One region of the Edwardsiella tarda ATCC 15947 genome, then DNA from elsewhere that is predicted to be linked to it. Evidence: predicted binding sites of a transcription regulator. Region 1 holds the regulator's gene; the other holds the start of a gene.

Region 1 (9,343 bases):
CCGAGCCTGGCCGTTGCGGTGGCTGGCGTGACCTACCAGTTCGAGCGTGAGGGCTATTTCTGCGCCGACAGTCATTACTCCTCGGCCGATCATCTGGTATTTAACCGTACCGTCGGTCTGCGCGATACCTGGGCTAAGAGCGGCGCCTAAGCGTCGTCACGGCTAACTGAGATAAAAACCACGGGCTCAAGGTCCGTGGTTTTTTTTGTCGACGACTTTTTTTACCTCACGCTCTTTCTTTTTTCCCTTCCTCTCTTTCTCGATGTTACACCGTGTAGTATCGAAAATTGATTTCGCGATGCAAATTAATAACATGTTGTAATGTAATAGTTATTCGTACATCGCGTAGTTATACCCAGCCCATTACTGTGATCTAGTCTGCATTTATAAATGGTATTACAAACATATCGCTGTTTTTTAATGCTATTTTTTACTTGATTTCTAAATTATACCGTTGTGTAACTAAATATAAGAATATGTGCACTCGGTCAAAAATTGATACATCTAATTTACTTTTCATTTGATAATTCGCGTCGCGAAAAATAGTCTAGTAGTGCAGTAAGTGAACGAGGCTTTTTTCTCGTCACCCAATAACTTTTACCCCAATGGGGCTATTGGCGACCTGGTCGGGCGCTGTTCCGCCAGCCGCGTTTTTACAGTCAAAGAGGAATTTTTCTATGGTTACGCATCGTGCTAAGCGCAGCGTGCTGGCGCTTGCTGTTGCAGCGGCAACGCTGGGCACCGGCTTCATGGCGCCATCGCAGGCGAAGGCAGAAGGGTTCATTGACGATTCAACCATGACCGGTGGAATCTACTATTGGCAGCGCGAGCGTGATCGCAAGGATGTAGAGACCGGCCAGTATAAGACTAACCTGTCGCATTCGACGTGGAACGCCAGTCTCGATTTCTCCTCCGGCTATGCCGCCGACTTTATCGGTGTGGATGTCGGCGCCTTCACCGCCATCGAGATGGCCGAGTCGGCTGAAAGTGGCCACCCGAACGAAATCGCCTTCTCCTCTATCAACAAAGCCTATGACGAAAACTACAGCGGCGATAAGAGCGGCATCAGCCTGTATAAGGCGGCCGCCAAGTTGAAGATGGGGCCGATGTGGGCGCGTATCGGTTGGATCCAACCGACGGGTCAGACGCTGATCGCCCCGCACTGGAGCTTCATGCCGGGCACCTATCAGGGCTTCGAGACCGGGGCTAACTTCGATTTCGATACCGCCGGCGCGCTGAGCTTCTCCTATATGTGGACCGACCGTTACAAGGCGCCATGGCACCTGGAGATGGACAAGTTCTATCAGGGTGGGCTGGGGGATAATCGCGGCGAAGAGGTGTCCTACCTGCACTCCCTGGGCGGGAAGTATGACTTCAAGAACGGCCTGGTGCTGGAAGCGGCCTTCGGCCAGGCGCAGGGCTTTATGAATCAGTACTTCGCCAAGGGGACCTACAAGTTCGACGTCGCCGGTAGCCCGCTGACCAGTAGCTACCAGTTCTACGGCGCGCACGATCGCATCTCCGATGCCAACAGCGCGGCCAATATCTATGACGGCACCGCCTGGTTGCAAGCCCTGACCTTCGGTTACAAGCTCGGCCAGTTCGATCTGCGTCTGGAAGGGACCTGGGTGAAGGCGGAAGGTAAGCAGGGCTACTTCCTGCAGCGTATGACGCCGGCCTATGCCTCCTCCAACGGCCGCCTGGATATCTGGTGGGATAACCGTTCCGACTTCAACGCCAACGGTGAGAAAGCGGTCTTCGCCGGCGTGATGTATGACCTGAGCAAGTGGGACATGCCCGGGTGGGGCGTTGGTGCCTCCTATGTCTATGCTTGGGATGCCAAGCCGAACAGCACTTGGGCCGATCAGAGCGAGCGGGTGAAAGAGAGCGCCTATAGCCTGGATGCGATGTATGTGGTCCAAGACGGCCGCGCGAAAGGGACGATGTTTAAGCTGCACTACACCCAGTACGACAACCACTCCGACAACCCGAGCTGGGGCGGTGGTTACAACAACATGTTCCAGGATGAGCGTGACGTGAAGTTTATCGTCATCGCACCGTTCACCGTATTCTGAGTTGATCCCCCCTCCGCACGCGCGGAGGGGCGTTAAGCGAATCAAGGGAGAGAGAAGATGAAAGCGATTCTGGGTGTGGCCGTGGCCGCAATCGTATTGGCTGGCTGTGCGCAACCGAGCGCGCCGTCGCAGGATGGACAACTACTGAAGCAAGCCTATAGCAAGTGTATTGAAGATTCGAAGGGCAACCATGACAAGGTCGCCTCCTGCAAGACGATTCTGGAGGTGATGAAACAGAGCCCGGCACAGGCGACATTCGCGCAGAAAGAGAGTGTGAGTGTGTTGAATTACCAACAGTGTATCGAGGCGGCGATGAGCGGCGCTGGCGATAACTACACCGCACGTTGCGGTACATTGTGGCAAGAAATCCGCGCCAGTAACGCGAACTGAGAGAAGGGAAGCGATGATGATGAAAGGCTATAAACTGAGCGTAGTGGCGACGACCCTGGGTCTGTTGGGCATGAGTGGTATGGCGCAGGCGGATCAGCAACTGGTTGACCGCATCAGCAGCCAGGTGAAGGTGAACTATGCCGTTACCGATAACCGTGGCGCGGAGAATGGTGTCAACTGTGCCGCCCTGGGCGCGGACTGGGCCTCCTGTAATCAGGCGGTGATCAGCCTGACCAACGATGGTAACGCCATCGAGGGGAAAGATTGGGCCATCTATTTCCATAATATTCGTCAGATCCTGAAGAGCGGCAACGATCAGTTCAAGATCACCTTCATTACCGGCGATCTGCATAAGATCGAGCCGACGGATAAGTTTAAGGGCTTTGCCGCCGGGGAACGCGTCGAGATCCCCATCGTCGGCGAATATTGGCAGTTATTCGAGAGCGACGTATTGCCGCGTTGGTATGTGACGTCGCCGGATGCGAAGCCGAAGGTGATCGCCAATACCGATACCGAAGATTTGAGCCAGTTCGTCACGCCGTTTACCGGTGACTTGTGGAAGCGTACCAAGGATGACAAGAACATCCTGATGACGCCGGAGAATCGCTTCGCCAAGAATGCCGATGTGAAGACCCTGCCGGCCTCTAGCCTGCGTGGTCAGATCATGCCGACGCCGACGACCTTGAAGGTACATCAGCAGGATGCCGACCTGGCACGTGGTGTGAGTCTGGATCTGACGGTACTGAACACGGCCAGTGCCGACGTCATCAAGGCGCGCCTGACCCAGTTGGGCGTGAAGCAGGTCAAGGGGGGCTATCCGATCAAAGCCCAGATCGCCACCAAAGCGTTTAAGGGCGAGATGGCGGTACCGGGCGCCTATCAGTTGAAGATCGGTACCAAGGGTGCCGAGGTGACCGGTTACGACCAGGCGGGTGTCTTCTACGGTCTGCAATCCATTCTGTCGCTGTTGCCAGCCGATGGCAGCGCTAAGATCGCGACGCTGGACGCCGAGGATGCGCCGCGCTTCCAGTACCGTGGTATCGAGCTGGATGTGGGACGTAACTTCCATTCACTGGCTTCCATCGAGCGTCTGCTGGATCAGATGGCCGCCTATAAGCTGAACAAATTCCACTTCCATCTGACGGATGATGAAGGGTGGCGTATTGAGATCCCGGGGCTGCCGGAACTGACCGAGATCGGCGGTAAGCGCTGCCACGATCTGAGCGAGCAGACGTGCCTGCTGCCGCAGTTGGGCTCAGGCCCAGATAGCGACAACAATGGCAGCGGCTACTTCACCCGTGCCGACTATATCAAGCTGCTGAAATATGCTCAGGCACGCCAGATTGAGGTGATCCCAGAGATCGACATGCCGGCCCACGCCCGTGCGGCGGTGGTGGCGATGGAGGCGCGTTATAACAAGCTGAAGGCGGCAGGCGACGAGAAGGGCGCTAACGAGTACCGCCTGCTGGATCCGACCGATGACTCCAACACCACCTCGGTGCAGTTCTACGATCGCCACAGCTACCTCAACCCGTGCCTGGACTCCTCCAAGCGCTTCGTGGATAAGGTGATCGGCGAAATCGCCCAGATGCACCGCGAGGCGGGTCAACCGCTGACCACTTGGCACTTCGGTGGTGACGAGGCGAAGAACATCCGCTTAGGGCCGGGTTACACCGACGTGAACAAGCCGGAAGCGGGCAAGGGGATGATCGACCTGAGCAAAGAGGACAAGCCGTGGGCTAAGTCCCAGATGTGTCAGGCGATGATCAAAGAGGGCAAGGTGGCCGATATGGAGCACCTACCGAGCTACTTCGCCGTTGAAGTCAGCAAGATGGTCAAGGATCACGGCATCGGCAAGATGCAGGCCTGGCAGGATGGCCTGAAGGATGCCAAGGATGCCAAGGCCTTCGCGACGCCGCGCGTCGGGGTGAACTTCTGGGATACCCTGTATTGGGGTGGTTTCGATTCGGCCAACGATTGGGCGAATAAAGGCTATGAGGTGATCATCTCCAGCCCGGATTATGTCTACATGGACTTCCCGTATGAGGTGAACCCGAAAGAGAACGGTTACTACTGGGGTACCCGCTTTAACGATGAGCGTAAGATCTTCGCCTTCGCGCCGGATAACCTGCCGCAGAACGCCGAAACATCGGTCGATCGCGACGGTAACTACTTCAGCGCCAAGAGTGACAAGCCGTGGCCGGGCGCCTATGGCCTCTCCGCGCAGCTGTGGAGCGAGGTGGTGCGTACCGACGACATGATGGAGTACAAGATCTATCCGCGCATCATGGCGGTGGCCGAGCGCGCCTGGCATCAGGCGGGTTGGGAGCAGCCGTATCAGGCGGGTCGTGAGTATAAGGGCGGCGAGACTCACCTGGTCGATCAGCAGGCTCTGCTGAAGGATTGGCAGCGTTTCGCCAACCTGATGGGACAGCGTGAACTGGCGAAGATGGATAAGTCTGGCGTGGCCTATCGTGTACCGCAGCCGGGGGCGCGTGTGGTCGACGGCAAGCTGGAGACCAACGTGGCGATGCCGGGTCTGGTGGTTGAGTACTCCATCGACGGCGGTAAACACTGGCAGCGTTACGATGCCAAGGCGAAGCCGGCCGTGAGTGGTGAGGTACAGGTCCGTACCGTATCGCCGGATGGCAAGCGCTTTAGCCGCGTCGAGTCCGTCAAGTCCTAACGGCTCGCGAGGACGTTACCCTCTCATGCCCCCGCTTGCGCGGGGGCTTTCGCGGTGCGGCCCTTCGGCCCTCGCTGCGCAGAACTTTCCGATTTCGAACTGAGTAGTAAGTAGTGATTGCCCTCATCATGAGGGCATTTTTTTTATCCCGACATAAGCCTCCGCCTAGGGTGGGGGGCCGCGACAGGTATTGGCTCTGCCTTATTGTCTTTGGATTTAACGCGTTCAGAACAGGCCGCGCCTTTTTGTGAGGGCCTTTAACCCGTCCCGATGGGCGCCATCCTATCCGATGGCGAAAAAAAACGGCCTCATAGGGCCGTATATGGAACGCCGTAGACGCCGTTATGCCTTCTCGTCATGTAGCGACTCGTCGTTACGGCAGTCGCCCTCGCCATCGGCCCCGGAAGCGCAGTGACCATACAGATAGAGGCTGTGGTTGGTCAGCTGGATGCCGTGCTTCTTGGCGATCTCCTGCTGGCGTTTCTCGATGGACTCATCACTAAACTCGATCACCTTGCCACAATCCAGGCAGATCAGATGATCATGGTGATGCTGTTGGGTCAGTTCGAAGACTGACTTACCGCCCTCGAAGTTGTGGCGGGTGACGATGCCTGCATCGTCGAACTGGTTTAGTACACGGTAGACCGTGGCCAGACCGATCTCCTCACCCATATCGATCAGCTTCTTATATAACTCTTCGGCACTGACATGATGACACACGGGATCTTGCAGTACTTCCAGAATCTTGAGACGGGGAAGCGTGACTTTCAGGCCAGCTTTCTTTAGCGCAATATTGTTGTCAGTCATTCGGATTCTGTCCTGTCACAGAGCCCGGCAGAACCTAGAGGCCGCTGCCGAACAGAAATAATAGTGAGTTTGATTATAAGGCCGATAGGCGGAAATGGGAACCGCGCCGCCGCCGCCCCGCGCGGGGGATAGGGACGGAATAAACAGGAGAGTATCAGTATAATCAGGAGGATAGGGAGAAAAGACGCGATGATTAGTCAGGGTATCGTTTTTATTGATGGCTGGGATACCTGCCGGCTATCAGACGCCAAGCTGGCGACCGGCAGGTACCCGTGAGGGATTAACCCAGGATCTCGGCCAGATGCATCTCGGCGCTGATCTGTTTTACCCAGGCGTCGACGCGCTCGGCGGTCAGTTCCGGTTGGCGATCTTCATCGATGGCCAGGCCAACGAAGGTCTCGTTATCCACCAGCGCCTTGGACGCCTCGAAGTGGTAACCAGCGGTCGGCCAGTGCCCAACCAGGGTCGCGCCACGCGCTTCGACCAGATCGCGGATGGTGCCCATCGCGTCACAGAAGTACTCGGCATAGTCCTCCTGATCACCGCAACCAAACAGGGCGACCAGCTTGCCAGAGAAGTCGATCTCTTCCAGGGTGGGGAAGAAGTCATCCCAATCACACTGTGCCTCGCCGTAGTACCAGGTCGGGATACCGAGCAGCAGAATGTCGAACGCGGCGAGATCTTCTTTGCTGCTTTTGGCAATGTCATGAACTTCCGCAACGTCTTTACCCAGTTGCTTCTGGATCATCTTAGCAATGTTTTCCGTGTTGCCGGTGTCGCTGCCAAAGAAAATACCTACGATTGCCATATCGCGAATTTACCTTTTATCTCAGAAATTGAATCAGGCTGTGTGCCGCCGCCACGGGAACCCACCGGGTGTGGCCGTGGGCGAGCGTCGCTACCAGCCTACCTACCAGTCGATACTATAACACCTTTGGCATCACGCCTTTATCGTCATTGTGCGTTGCGCCGCCGGTGTCTGGATGAGGCGTGCTTCGCCGCTCAGTCGTGCGTCGGTAGCTGACTGAGCAGCATCTGCTCGATCAGCTCGCTGCGGCTGATATTACGCTCGTGCGCCAGGCGATTGAGGATGGCTACCGCCTCCTCGTTCATCTTCAACTCGACGCGGCGTAGCCCCTTGACCCGATCGCGGCGCAGCTGGTTACGCTTATTGATCCGCAACTGCTCTTCCCGGGAGAGCGGGTTGGTTTTAGGACGACCTGGACGACGTTCATCCGCGAACAGATCGAGCGTCGTGCGGTCCGTTTGTTCTTTGGCCATATTCAGGTAGCGGTACTGCAAGGAGAAGAGAGCGCGGGAAATCCGCGCTCCGATTAACATATATTCGGGATTTTCCCCATCGGCAGCGTGCATTGACCTGCCGTCGATTTTAGCGCGCCATCATACCCTAGGGAGCGCAGCAGCGACAATCCTTTCTCGGCCTGGCGTGGATGGCGTGTGTTTCGCGCCGCTACCGGTGGTTATCGCGACGCCTCGTCAGGGGTATCGAGGAAGCGATGCAGCACATGGAGTACCTTTTCCGGCTGTTCGGCGTGCAACCAATGACCGGTACCATAGATGACATGGGCGCGGGCATGGGGAAATTGGCGCAGGATCGCCGGACGGTAGTCATCGAGCAGGTAGGGGGAGTCGGCACCCTTGATAAACAGTGTATCGCCCGGATGGGGCGGTTGCTCATCCCAGCCGAGGATGGCGGGGTAGTGCTGGTCTAGTGCCGTCAGGTTAAAGCGCCATTGGCCGCGATGGAAGGATTTCAGCAGGAACTGCACCACGCCCTCCGACTGGAGATAGCGGCGCAGGATTGCGGCGGCCTGCGGGCGTGTCTCGACGGCGGCCTCCTCTACCGCATAGAGGGCGGCGAAGACCGCATCGTGGCGGCGAGTCGGGTAGGCGACCGGGGCCATGTCCAGCACCGCCAGGCGGCGCACCTGCTGCGGATGGCGTAACGCCAGACGCATCGCCGCCTTGCCGCCCATCGAGTGGCCGATGATGTCCATCGGTGCCAGATCGTAATGGGCGATCAGCGCGGCAAGATCCTCGGCCATCAGATCGTAACTCATCTGTGGGGTGTGGCCGGAGAGACCATGATTACGTAAGTCGACCTGCAACACGTCGCGGTCGCGTTTCAGTTCGCGCGCGAGTAGCCCTAAATTGTCCAAGGAGCCAAAGAGTCCGTGGATCAGTAGCAACGGAGGATAACGTCGCGTCTGTTGTGCAGGATGCAGCTGGTGGTTCAGGTGTAGGATCATCATTCAACGAATTGTAGGTGGAATGTTACCATTAGGTTACCACAGGCGTAGGCCGATTGTCCGTCGCGGGATAGCCGCGCATGACACCACAAAATGCGTCTTAATCGCCTCGGCGTGGCGCTAAACGCTATCCGCTCACGGCGTTTGACCTTATAATCCAGGCTGACTGAGTAGCAAAAGTACTGGATAACGATGAAAACGATTGAAGTCGATGAGGAGCTTTACCGCTATATTGCCAGCCACACCCAGCGTATTGGCGAGAGTGCTTCCGACATTCTGCGCCGGCTGTTGAAGGTCGGCATGGAGAATAAGACGGCCAACGTCGCCGCCCCGCTCCCGGTAGCCCCCCTGGCTATTCGCGCGCCGCAACCGCAGGATCGCGTGCGTAGCGTGCGCGAATTGCTGTTGTCGGACGAATACGCAGAACAGAACAGAGCGGTCGGCCGCTTCATGCTGGTGTTGACCACGCTCTACCATATTGACGCCGAAGGGTTTGCGGCGGCAACGGATGCCCTGCATGGGCGCACCCGCGTCTACTTTGCCGGCGATAGGAACACGCTGTTGCAGAGTGGCAACCACACGAAACCCAAGCAAGTCCCCGACACCCCTTATTGGGTGATCACCAATACCAACTCGGGTCGTAAGCGCGCCATGATTGAACATATCATGCAAGCGATGCAGTTCCCTGGGGAGCTGATCGAGAAAGTTTGCGGCACAATCTAATGAATAACAAGCGTTAGGGAGAAGCGCAGATGGCAAATCACCCGCGCGCCGGGCAGCCTGCCCGGCAGAGCGATTTGATCAATGTGGCTCAGCTGGTTGCACAGTATTACAGCCTGCGTCCGCAGGTGGATAATCCGGCTCATGCCGTGAAGTTTGGTACCTCCGGCCACCGGGGGAGCGCTCAGCGCCAGAGCTTCAATGAGGCACATATCCTGGCCATCGCCCAGGCCATCGCCGAGGTGCGTAAGGCCAATGGCGTCACCGGCCCCTGCTTCGTTGGTAAGGATACCCATGCCCTTTCCGAGCCGGCCTTTATCAGCGTGCTGGAGGTATTGAGCGCGAATGGCGTCGAGGTGGTGGTGCAGGAGAACAATGGCTTCACGCCGACGCCC
Region 2 (9,343 bases), 1.2 Mb from region 1:
TATTATATTAATATTGTCATTTTTCGGCATTGTATTTCAGCAAAAACTTAGGTGCAATACTTTTACTTTACACTTTCACAATTATTTAAATCACTATAAAGGATGAAATCCATCTTAATAATAATTGATTTTTATTTTATGCATTGCACCTGATGAATATCGCAATTTAAATAAGATGAATTGTTTTATAATATCTGCGAATGATTAAAGCCTCGGTGAGATAAGTATTAAAATCGGGAGGGTGACATCATCATGTCATCTTTATTGTTCAATCATCATCGCAGGGGGCATCCGCACACGCTGACCTCGCCGCATTACCTCCATCGACTCGCCCCACTCACCTCATCGTGAGCCTATTTCGCACGCTGGCCGCCACCGGATAAACCGGCCCAAGGTGGCAGATGGCGCGGCGAGGAAGGTGGGCACGAAAACCGGCGCTCGCAGGTGCCCCCTGCCCGTATCGCCCGCCAGCATGGCCCGGCGCACGCTCAGCGCCAGGTATCCCGGGCAAGCGGCCGCTACACGCCGCGGCACGTTACTGCCCCCCTTTGCCTTACCCGATTAACGCTAGAGTGGAGAAGGCGTGAAAAGCGCAGAGGGAAAATCGCTTGGCTCGCGATTTAATCAATCAGCCCCTGCGCGTTTAACGCCGCCAATATTTTTGCCGAGACCAATGAGCAACGCGCCCGATCGGCATAAGTGAGCCAGGCGATATGTTCGATTTCGGCATTGGCGGCGAGCTCTCCGCTAAATTCGCCGCGAAAACAGTGTATCTTTACCCTTACACCGGCGGGCTTCCCGTCGGCCTGTCCACGAAACTCCCCCAGAGAGACGATGCTGTCCGCTAGCAAATCGACGGAGAGCTCTTCTTTAATCTCACGAATGAGCGCGGCCTGATCGCTTTCGCCCGCCTCCCGCTTACCACCGGGAATATAGTAGGTCGCTTTATGGTATGAGCGCGCCATCAGGATCTTTTTATCCTGAATATAAACCCAGCCTAATTTATCAATCTCTTTCGCTACAGCATGATTATTCACTTGGCCGACCCCTCGATAGTAACCCGTTATCTCTGCACGCGATGCCACGCGTGACGCGTCATATTTCCAGTGATGCCTCTCCCCCTCGGGGATAGCGGGGCCGCCTTGCTGAGCTGAGCGCCCAGGGCGCGCGAGCGGCGGCACCCCGCCACCGTGGCGAGGGAGATAGCATACACGGGATAAGGCGGCCATGGCAGCCAGCGGCATGCCGCGCGCCTGCGAGCCGATGATGGCGCACCTCACCATGGCGGGCTCAGATGAGGTCTCCGGCGAACAGAGTGACAGAGTGACAGAGTGACAGAGTGACAGAGTGACAGAGTGACAGAGTGACAGAGTGACAGATGGGATCACGCTCGCGTCAGAAAGGCAACGCAATTGAGGCGCGGCGACGAAGGTGGGATAATCGGCCGACTTCCGTCTACTGTACCGCTTTTATCAAGGAGCCGTTCCATGTCCCAGAGCATGTCCGAGAAGATCTTTGCCTTGCCGGTCGAACAACAGATGACCCCCTACATCAGCCTACGCCAACTGGACGAGCTGCCCATCGTGGTCATCAACCACCCGTTGGTGCGTGCCGCCGTCGCCCTACAAGGCGCTCATCTGCTGCTGTGGCAACCGAGCGGTGAGCAACCGGCACTGTGGTTATCCCCCATCTCCGCCTTCCGTCACGGCGAGCCGATCCGTGGCGGTGTACCCATCTGCTGGCCTTGGTTTGGCCCGGCGCAGCAAGAGGGTTACCCGTCACACGGCTTCGCGCGTAACCTGCCATGGACCTTTAGCGCACACGACGAAGACGCCCAGGGCGTCACCCTGACCTTTACCCTGACGGCGAGCGATGCCTCACGCAAGTATTGGCCACATGACTTTAGCCTGATCGCCCGTTACCGCCTGGGCCAGCACTGTGCGATCGAGCTGGACGCCTATGGCGACTACCAGTGCCAGGCCGCCCTGCACAGCTACTTCAACGTCGCCGACATCCAAGACGTCTCCGTTTCCGGGCTGGGCAGCACCTATCTCGACAAGGTGAATGGCGGCGAAGCGGGCGTGCAGCAAGGAGCACTAACCTTCTCTGCCCGTACCGATCGGGTCTATACCGCACCGGAAGCCTTTAGCGTGATCCACGATAAGGGCTTCCAGCGTAGCATTGAGATCCATCACCACCAGCATAGCGATGTGGTCGCCTGGAACCCGTGGAGCGAAATCGCCGCCGCGATGGCCGACATGCCGAACGAGGGCTACCACACCATGGTCTGCGTGGAGACCGCCCGTGTCAGCCAGCCGATGCAGGCCAGCGACGGCAACCCGGCGCACCTGGCCGCCACCCTGCGCCTGCGCCCACAACGCTAAGGCTCCATCGCCGGCGCCCCGGTGTGGGCGCCGGGATCGCCCCGCCGACGGCGCGGGCCAGAACGGGATGGCCAGTGCCTCTCTCACCCCCACGCTGCCTCACCGCCTGTTCTCCCCACCGTCACAAGCGCCCATCCCGCCCATCGCCCCCCTCGGCGATAGCCACGCCAGACGGGTCACCGACGCGAATGCTCCCGGCCTCGCGCCATCCCTGGCAGTACCCGTTGCGCCACGGCATGAGGGGAACGCCCCCTGAAGGGTACGCTCGCCAGGTTAACGCCTTGCACCCGCGCCCCGCCCTCTTGGGCAAGCCCTTGGCCACTGAGTCACTTTCCCCTCGTCACTCGCCTGACGCCTCCTGTTCGCCCCACCGACCACCTTACCGGCCACCTCACCCATTTTCCCGCACCGCACCGACGTGTGGCCACCTTGCCATCGATCACTTGCAAATAATTATCATTATCAATTAATATGTATGACCTTTTGATACTTCTGGGTTATGTATATGATAAAAAGAACAGTTTTCACTCTATTGCTCCCCTTCTGCTCTCCACTGGTCGTCCAAGCGGCGGAAGCGGAGAAAAAAGACAGCGAGGATAGCGTTTATGTCATCGAGAAGAAGGAGGAGAAAATCAACGAGACGGCCATCTCGCAGAATGAGATAGAGAATCAGCTGATTTTCGATATGCAGGATATTGTCCGCCACCTGCCCGACGTCGGCGTCTCCAGCGACGGGCGTTTTGGTAATAATGGCTATAGCATGCGTGGCGTCGATAAAGATCGCGTCGCGATCTCCGTCGACGGCATACCGCAGGGAGAAACCTTCGACAACCTGATTTACAAGGGATATGGCTATTTTAACGGCAGCATTAACAACGTCGAAACCGAGCAACTGAAAAGCGTATTGATCACGAAAGGAGCCGACTCGTTATTCCTGGGGAGTGGCGCCTTGGGTGGCGGTGTGCAATATGTCAGCAAAGATCCCAGCGATCTGATCCGCTCGGGGAATAGCGGTTTGGTTTCCCGCACCGCCTACAGCTCGAAAAATGACGAAAAGATGCAGACTCTCGGCGGTGCATTTAGCGGCGATTGGCTGGAGGGAATGCTGCTTTATACCTATCGGAATGGCCATGAAACCGACAATTTCCGCCATGAGAACGACGTCTTTGGCCGGGCCCGTGGTACACCAGACCCGCAAACGAGAAAGCGCCAGTCGCTCCTCTCCAAGTTCAACCTCATGCTCGGCGATGCGCACACCCTCAGCGCTACCGTCGAATACGCCAAAGAAAAAAACTATACCGATGAGAAGTCGTGGCACCTCTTCTCCAAATATCACCGCACCGGCGACGATGTCGCGGAAAAGCGGCGTTATAGTTTCTCCGATACCTGGCAACCCAGCGCGTACATCGACACCGTCAAAACGGAGTTTAACTGGCAAAAGATCGACCAGACCGCCTTTAGCACGATCTATGAAGACTTTGAGCAAGGGTATTATGGCGATATTTTCGAAGAGAAAAGCCGCCGCCTGACTCAGTATGGCCGCTATCTGAATAACGAGATTTCATTCAATACCTGGTCATTATGGGCGACACGTCATCATCTGACGCTACGCAGCCAATATGCCACGAAACGCTTTGATAATGTCAATGCCGATATCACCTGGTTAGGTAATCCCAAACAACCCTACCTAGATGATAAAAAAATCATTCGCCCCGTCTCTAGCCGCGATATCAATGCCACCTTCGTCGATGAGATCACTCTGCCCGACGAGAAGCTCAGTTTTATCGTCGGCGCCCGCTATGATCATGTCACGCATAAACCCGACGCGGGGCCATTATCCCTGGCGAAAGATAGCGATCCCCAACCCAACCGCTATTCCGCCCTGTCGTGGGCCCTGAGCGCCAATTATGCCATCACTCCCAACTATACGTTGCAGTATAAGATCGGTAAGGGGTTCCGTATTCCTACGGCGCAGGAACTCTATTTCGATTATGGCGATAGCATCGCGGCTAACCGTGTCGAGCCGAATCCCAACTTAAGGCAGGAGCAAGGCCTCAGTAACGAAATCGCCCTGAGTTATCAGGGGGATCTGCTCCAGAATAAGATCAACGCCTATTACACCAAATATACCGACTTTATCGATCTCAAGCAGACCGAGAAGCAGGTTCCCAATCCTTGGTACGATCCCAGCAATCCCTCACGCTGGAACAAGCCGACCCTGTCGCAGAATCACCTGCAATATGCCAATGTCGCCTCGGCGGCTGTTTGGGGGCTGGAGCTGAGCAACGAGTTTCACCTCAGTAAGGCGCTTGGCGGGCAGGATAACTATAGCCTGCGTAATAGCGTGAGCTACGCCCGGGGGAAAGATGCCGATGGCAACGCATTGCTCTCGATTCAACCCGTTAAATGGGTCTCCTCCCTCGCCTATCGCGATCTCGGCGGGAAATATGGCGCAGAGTTCTTTATGACCTATGCGGCAAAGAAGACCGCGAGCCAGGCCATCCATAATGGCCGCCCCTGGCCCTATCTGAGCGCGAGCTATGTGGTATTCGATACCACCGCCTATTATCACATCAATGATAATATCTCGCTGCGTGCCGGCGTATTTAATCTGTTGAATAGAAAATATAGCACCTGGGATACGCTACGCAGCCTGCCGGAATTCGGCACAACCAACCAGATAGATAGCGATAGAGTGGGTCTACAGCGCTTCACCGCGCCGGGGCGGAACGTCGCCGCCGACATCTCCTTCTACTTCTAATCTCCGCATCCACGCCCGAGGCAAACGGGTGAGGCGGGCAACGAAAACAGGGTCGCCGAGGCGACCCTGTTACGCTGATTGGCAACGTCTGACACCCTCTTAGAAGGTGTAGGTCACCCCTGACCACAACATGCCGGTATAATCCTTGCTGATCATCGGGCTGTTGGTGATCTCGTCGCTCAGTGAGACGTAGCGGCCGGCGAAGAAGGCGTTCCACTTGGCGTTGATGCGATAGTGCGCAGTCAGCTCCAGGTAAGGCGACCAGCTATTTTTCGGGCTGTACTGATCCAGCGTGCTGCGGCGTGACTCGTCGCCGGAGACACCGAAGTAGTAGTTGTTCTGGTTGGCGCTGTTCCAGGTCACCCCAACGCCCGGCGTGAAGCTCCAATCGCCCTGACGCCAGGTGTAGAGGTAGGCCAGATCCCCCACCAACCCATTGCTGTTATCCAGGATGTCGCCAGAGAAGGCGGCGCGCAGTGTCCCCCAGCTCTCGTGGTGGCTATAGCTCAAACCGGCCATCACGGTGGCGTAGCGGTTATCCAGACGCTTCATGCGCCAGTCGTCACTGTCGCTGGCGCGGTAACGCCAAGGTGAATAAAACACGGTCGCACTCAGCTGATCCTGCTGATCTTTCCACAGGTAATAACCCGCGGTCAGGCTGTGAAAATAGAAATCATCACTGTCGTAATTCACCATCGGCACGGGATAAACTCGCTCGGATTCTCCACGGTATGGATCCGGGGAAACCAGGGCGGAAGCACCAATAGACCAGGTACCCGCCTGAGCGGCGGCGCTAACAAGCAGGGAGAGGGTACCCAGCGCGCAGAGCGTACGTTTTTTCACCTTTACATCATCCAATAACAAATCAAAATAAGTTGAACGATTATACTCAGAGACTGGTTAATATCATTAGGTTTTATCTAAAAAATCGTTAACATGCCACTTTTTATCCGCTCCGCCCCCTCGCGCCGCCTCCCGCCAATTTGTGCCGCTCCGCCCGCCATGACGCGGGAAAAACCCTAAACTGAGTGCTTGAAATCGCTTAAAAAAAAGACAGGCGCCGCTCGCGCATTCGGGGGAGTCCGCCTAAGCTTGATCTCAGGGGGAGACTGCGGTCGGCCCGCCGGGTGCGGATGCCTCGGGGCGGTGCGCGGCGCCGTTAGCCATGTCACTGACTATGCCGCTGAGACATCTTCCTTAACTTGTGCTGACAAAAGGATGGGCATCGCTATGAACATATTTGAACAATATCGCCAGCGTTATGAATCGGCCAAGGATGAGGAGCTGACGCTACAGGCCTTTCTGACTCTCTGCCGCCAGGATCGCAGCGCCTATGCCAACGCCGCCGAACGCCTGTTACAGGCCATCGGTACCCCGGAAATGATCGACACGGCGCAAGATCCCCGACTCTCCCGCCTATTCTCCAACCGCGTCATCGCCCGCTACCCCGCCTTCGCCGAATTCTACGGCATGGAAGAGGCCATCGAGCAGATCGTGGCATATCTGCGCCACGCGGCGCAGGGATTGGAAGAGAAGAAACAGATCCTCTACTTGCTGGGGCCGGTCGGTGGAGGTAAGTCCTCGCTGGCCGAACGGTTAAAGGCGTTGATGCAATGCGTCCCCATCTATGTGTTGAGCGCCAACGGCGAACGCAGCCCGGTCAACGACCACCCGCTGTGTCTGTTCAGTCATCAGCAGGATGGCACCCTGTTGAGCCAGGAGTATGGCATTCCGCCGCGCTACCTGGGCACCATCATGTCGCCATGGGCGGCCAAACGCCTGCACGAGTTCGGCGGCGACATCACCCAGTTCCGCGTCGTCAAGGTGTGGCCATCGATCCTACAACAGATCGCCATCGCCAAGACCGAGCCGGGCGATGAAAACAACCAGGATATCTCCGCCCTGGTGGGTAAAGTCGATATCCGTAAACTGGAACATTACGCCCAGAACGATCCCGATGCCTATGGCTACTCCGGCGCGCTGTGCCGGGCCAACCAGGGGATCATGGAGTTTGTGGAGATGTTCAAGGCGCCGATCAAGGTGCTGCATCCGTTGCTGACCGCCACCCAGGAGGGCAACTATAACGGCACCGAAAGCATCTCCGCCCTGCCCTTTAGCGGCATCATCCTGGCGCACTCCAACGAATCGGAGTGGGTGCAGTTCCGCAACAACAAGAATAACGAGGCCTTCCTCGACCGCGTCTACATCGTCAAGGTGCCCTACTGCCTGCGCATCTCGGAAGAGATCAAGATCTACGACAAGCTGTTGGATAACAGCGAGCTGGCCCTGGCGCCCTGCGCCCCCGGCACCCTGGAGACCCTGGCCAGCTTCAGCGTGCTGTCGCGCCTGAAGAGCCCAGAGAACTCCAGCCTGTACTCCAAGATGCGTGTCTACGATGGCGAGAGCCTGAAGGATACCGACCCCAAGGCCAAGTCTTACCAGGAGTATCGCGACTATGCCGGGGTGGACGAAGGCATGAACGGCCTGTCGACGCGTTTCGCCTTCAAGATACTCTCCAAGGTGTTTAACTTCGACCACGGCGAGGTGGCCGCCAACCCGGTGCATCTGTTCTATGTGCTGGAGCAGCAGATCGAGCGCGAACAGTTCCCGCAAGAGGTGGCGGAGAAGTATCTGGAACACCTGAAGGGCTACCTGATCCCGAAATATGTCGAGTTCATCGGCAAGGAGATCCAGACGGCCTACCTGGAGTCCTATTCGGAGTATGGGCAGAACATTTTTGACCGTTATGTCACCTATGCCGACTTCTGGATCCAGGATCAGGAGTACCGCGATCCGGATACCGGCCAGCTGTTTGACCGTGAGTCGCTCAACGCCGAGTTGGAAAAGATCGAGAAGCCGGCGGGGATCAGTAATCCGAAAGATTTCCGTAACGAGATCGTCAACTTCGTGCTGCGCGCCCGCGCCCACAATAATGGCCACAACCCCAACTGGACCAGCTATGAGAAGTTGCGCACGGTGATCGAGAAGAAGATGTTCTCCAACACCGAGGAGCTGTTGCCGGTGATCTCCTTCAATGCCAAGACCTCCAGCGAGGAGCAGAAGAAGCACGATGACTTCGTCCACCGCATGATGGAGAAGGGCTATACCCGCAAGCAGGTGCGCCTGTTGTGCGAATGGTATCTGCGCGTACGTAAGTCGTCATGAGGATGCGCTATGGGCGGCGTTTTGCCGCCCTTTTCTAGCGGTTGGCAGATTGGGAGGCGCCATGTCTTACTTTATCGATCGTCGCCTAAACGGCAAGAACAAGAGCGCGGTGAACCGCCAGCGCTTCCTGCGCCGCTATACCGCGCAGATCAAGAAATCCGTCGCGGATGCCATTCATCGCCGCTCCGTCTCCGATGTCGAGAGCGGCGAGTCGGTCACCATCTCGCACGACGACATCAGCGAGCCGCTGTTTCAACAGGGCGCTGGGGGGGAACGCCAACGGGTCCATCCCGGTAATGACCACTTTGTACAGAATGACCGCATCGATCGCCAACCGGGCGGCGGCGCCGGGGGAGGCAGCGGGGAAGCGGGTAACGGTGAGGGCGGCGAGGATAATTTTGTCTTTCAGCTCTCTAAAGAGGAGTACCTGGATCTGCTGTTCGACGATCTGGCGCTGCCCAACCTGCGCCACAACCACTACCGCCAGCTGACCGAATTTAAGAGCCATCGCGCCGGTTATACCGCCAGCGGAGTACCGGCCAACATCAGCGTGGTACGTTCGCTACAGAACTCCTTGGCGCGGCGTACCGCGATGAGCGCCGCCAAGCGGCGCGAGCTGCGCCAACTGGAGGAGCAGCTCGATGCGCTACAACAGCGCGAACCGGCGCAACCGCTGGAAAGCATGCGCCTACGCGGCGAGATCGAGGCGCTGCGCCAACGCATCGCCCGGGTGCCGTTTATCGACAGTATCGATCTCCGCTACAAGAACTATGAGCGGCGCCCCGAACCCTCCAGCCAGGCGGTGATGTTCTGCCTGATGGATGTGTCCGGATCGATGGATCAGGCCACCAAGGAGATGGCCAAGCGCTTCTATATTCTGCTGTATCTGTTTCTCAGCCGTAACTACAAGAACATCGAGGTGGTCTACATTCGTCACCATACTCAGGCGAAGGAGGTGGATGAACAGGAGTTCTTCTACTCGCAGGAGACCGGCGGCACCATCGTCTCCAGCGCCCTGAAGCTGATGGATGAG

The links. Region 1 encodes Fur, which represses iron uptake genes when iron is present. Its sites were predicted from a motif close to ATAATAATGAGAACNACTATCAA; they were not measured.
Region 2: DCL27_RS09660 (TonB-dependent hemoglobin/transferrin/lactoferrin family receptor) is a predicted target of Fur. The motif match lies at 2,828-2,850, and genes of this name have one in related genera.

Annotation. Positions count from the first base shown of each region.
Region 1 covers NZ_CP084506.1:906,549-915,891, forward strand. The annotation lists gene glnS (glutamine--tRNA ligase) at 1-150, shown strand, start outside; gene chiP (chitoporin ChiP) at 678-2,075, shown strand; gene chiQ (ChiQ/YbfN family lipoprotein) at 2,133-2,465, shown strand; gene DCL27_RS04210 (beta-N-acetylhexosaminidase) at 2,485-5,151, shown strand; gene fur (ferric iron uptake transcriptional regulator) at 5,494-5,958, opposite strand; gene fldA (flavodoxin FldA) at 6,239-6,766, opposite strand; gene ybfE (LexA regulated protein) at 6,961-7,239, opposite strand; gene DCL27_RS04230 (alpha/beta fold hydrolase) at 7,440-8,228, opposite strand; gene seqA (replication initiation negative regulator SeqA) at 8,421-8,951, shown strand; gene pgm (phosphoglucomutase (alpha-D-glucose-1,6-bisphosphate-dependent)) at 8,981-9,343, shown strand, end outside.
Region 2 covers NZ_CP084506.1:2,077,948-2,087,290, forward strand. The annotation lists gene DCL27_RS09650 (NUDIX hydrolase) at 621-1,283, opposite strand; gene DCL27_RS09655 (D-hexose-6-phosphate mutarotase) at 1,500-2,384, shown strand; gene DCL27_RS09660 (TonB-dependent hemoglobin/transferrin/lactoferrin family receptor) at 2,890-5,145, shown strand; gene DCL27_RS09665 (MipA/OmpV family protein) at 5,245-5,988, opposite strand; gene DCL27_RS09670 (PrkA family serine protein kinase) at 6,376-8,310, shown strand; gene DCL27_RS09675 (YeaH/YhbH family protein) at 8,372-9,343, shown strand, end outside.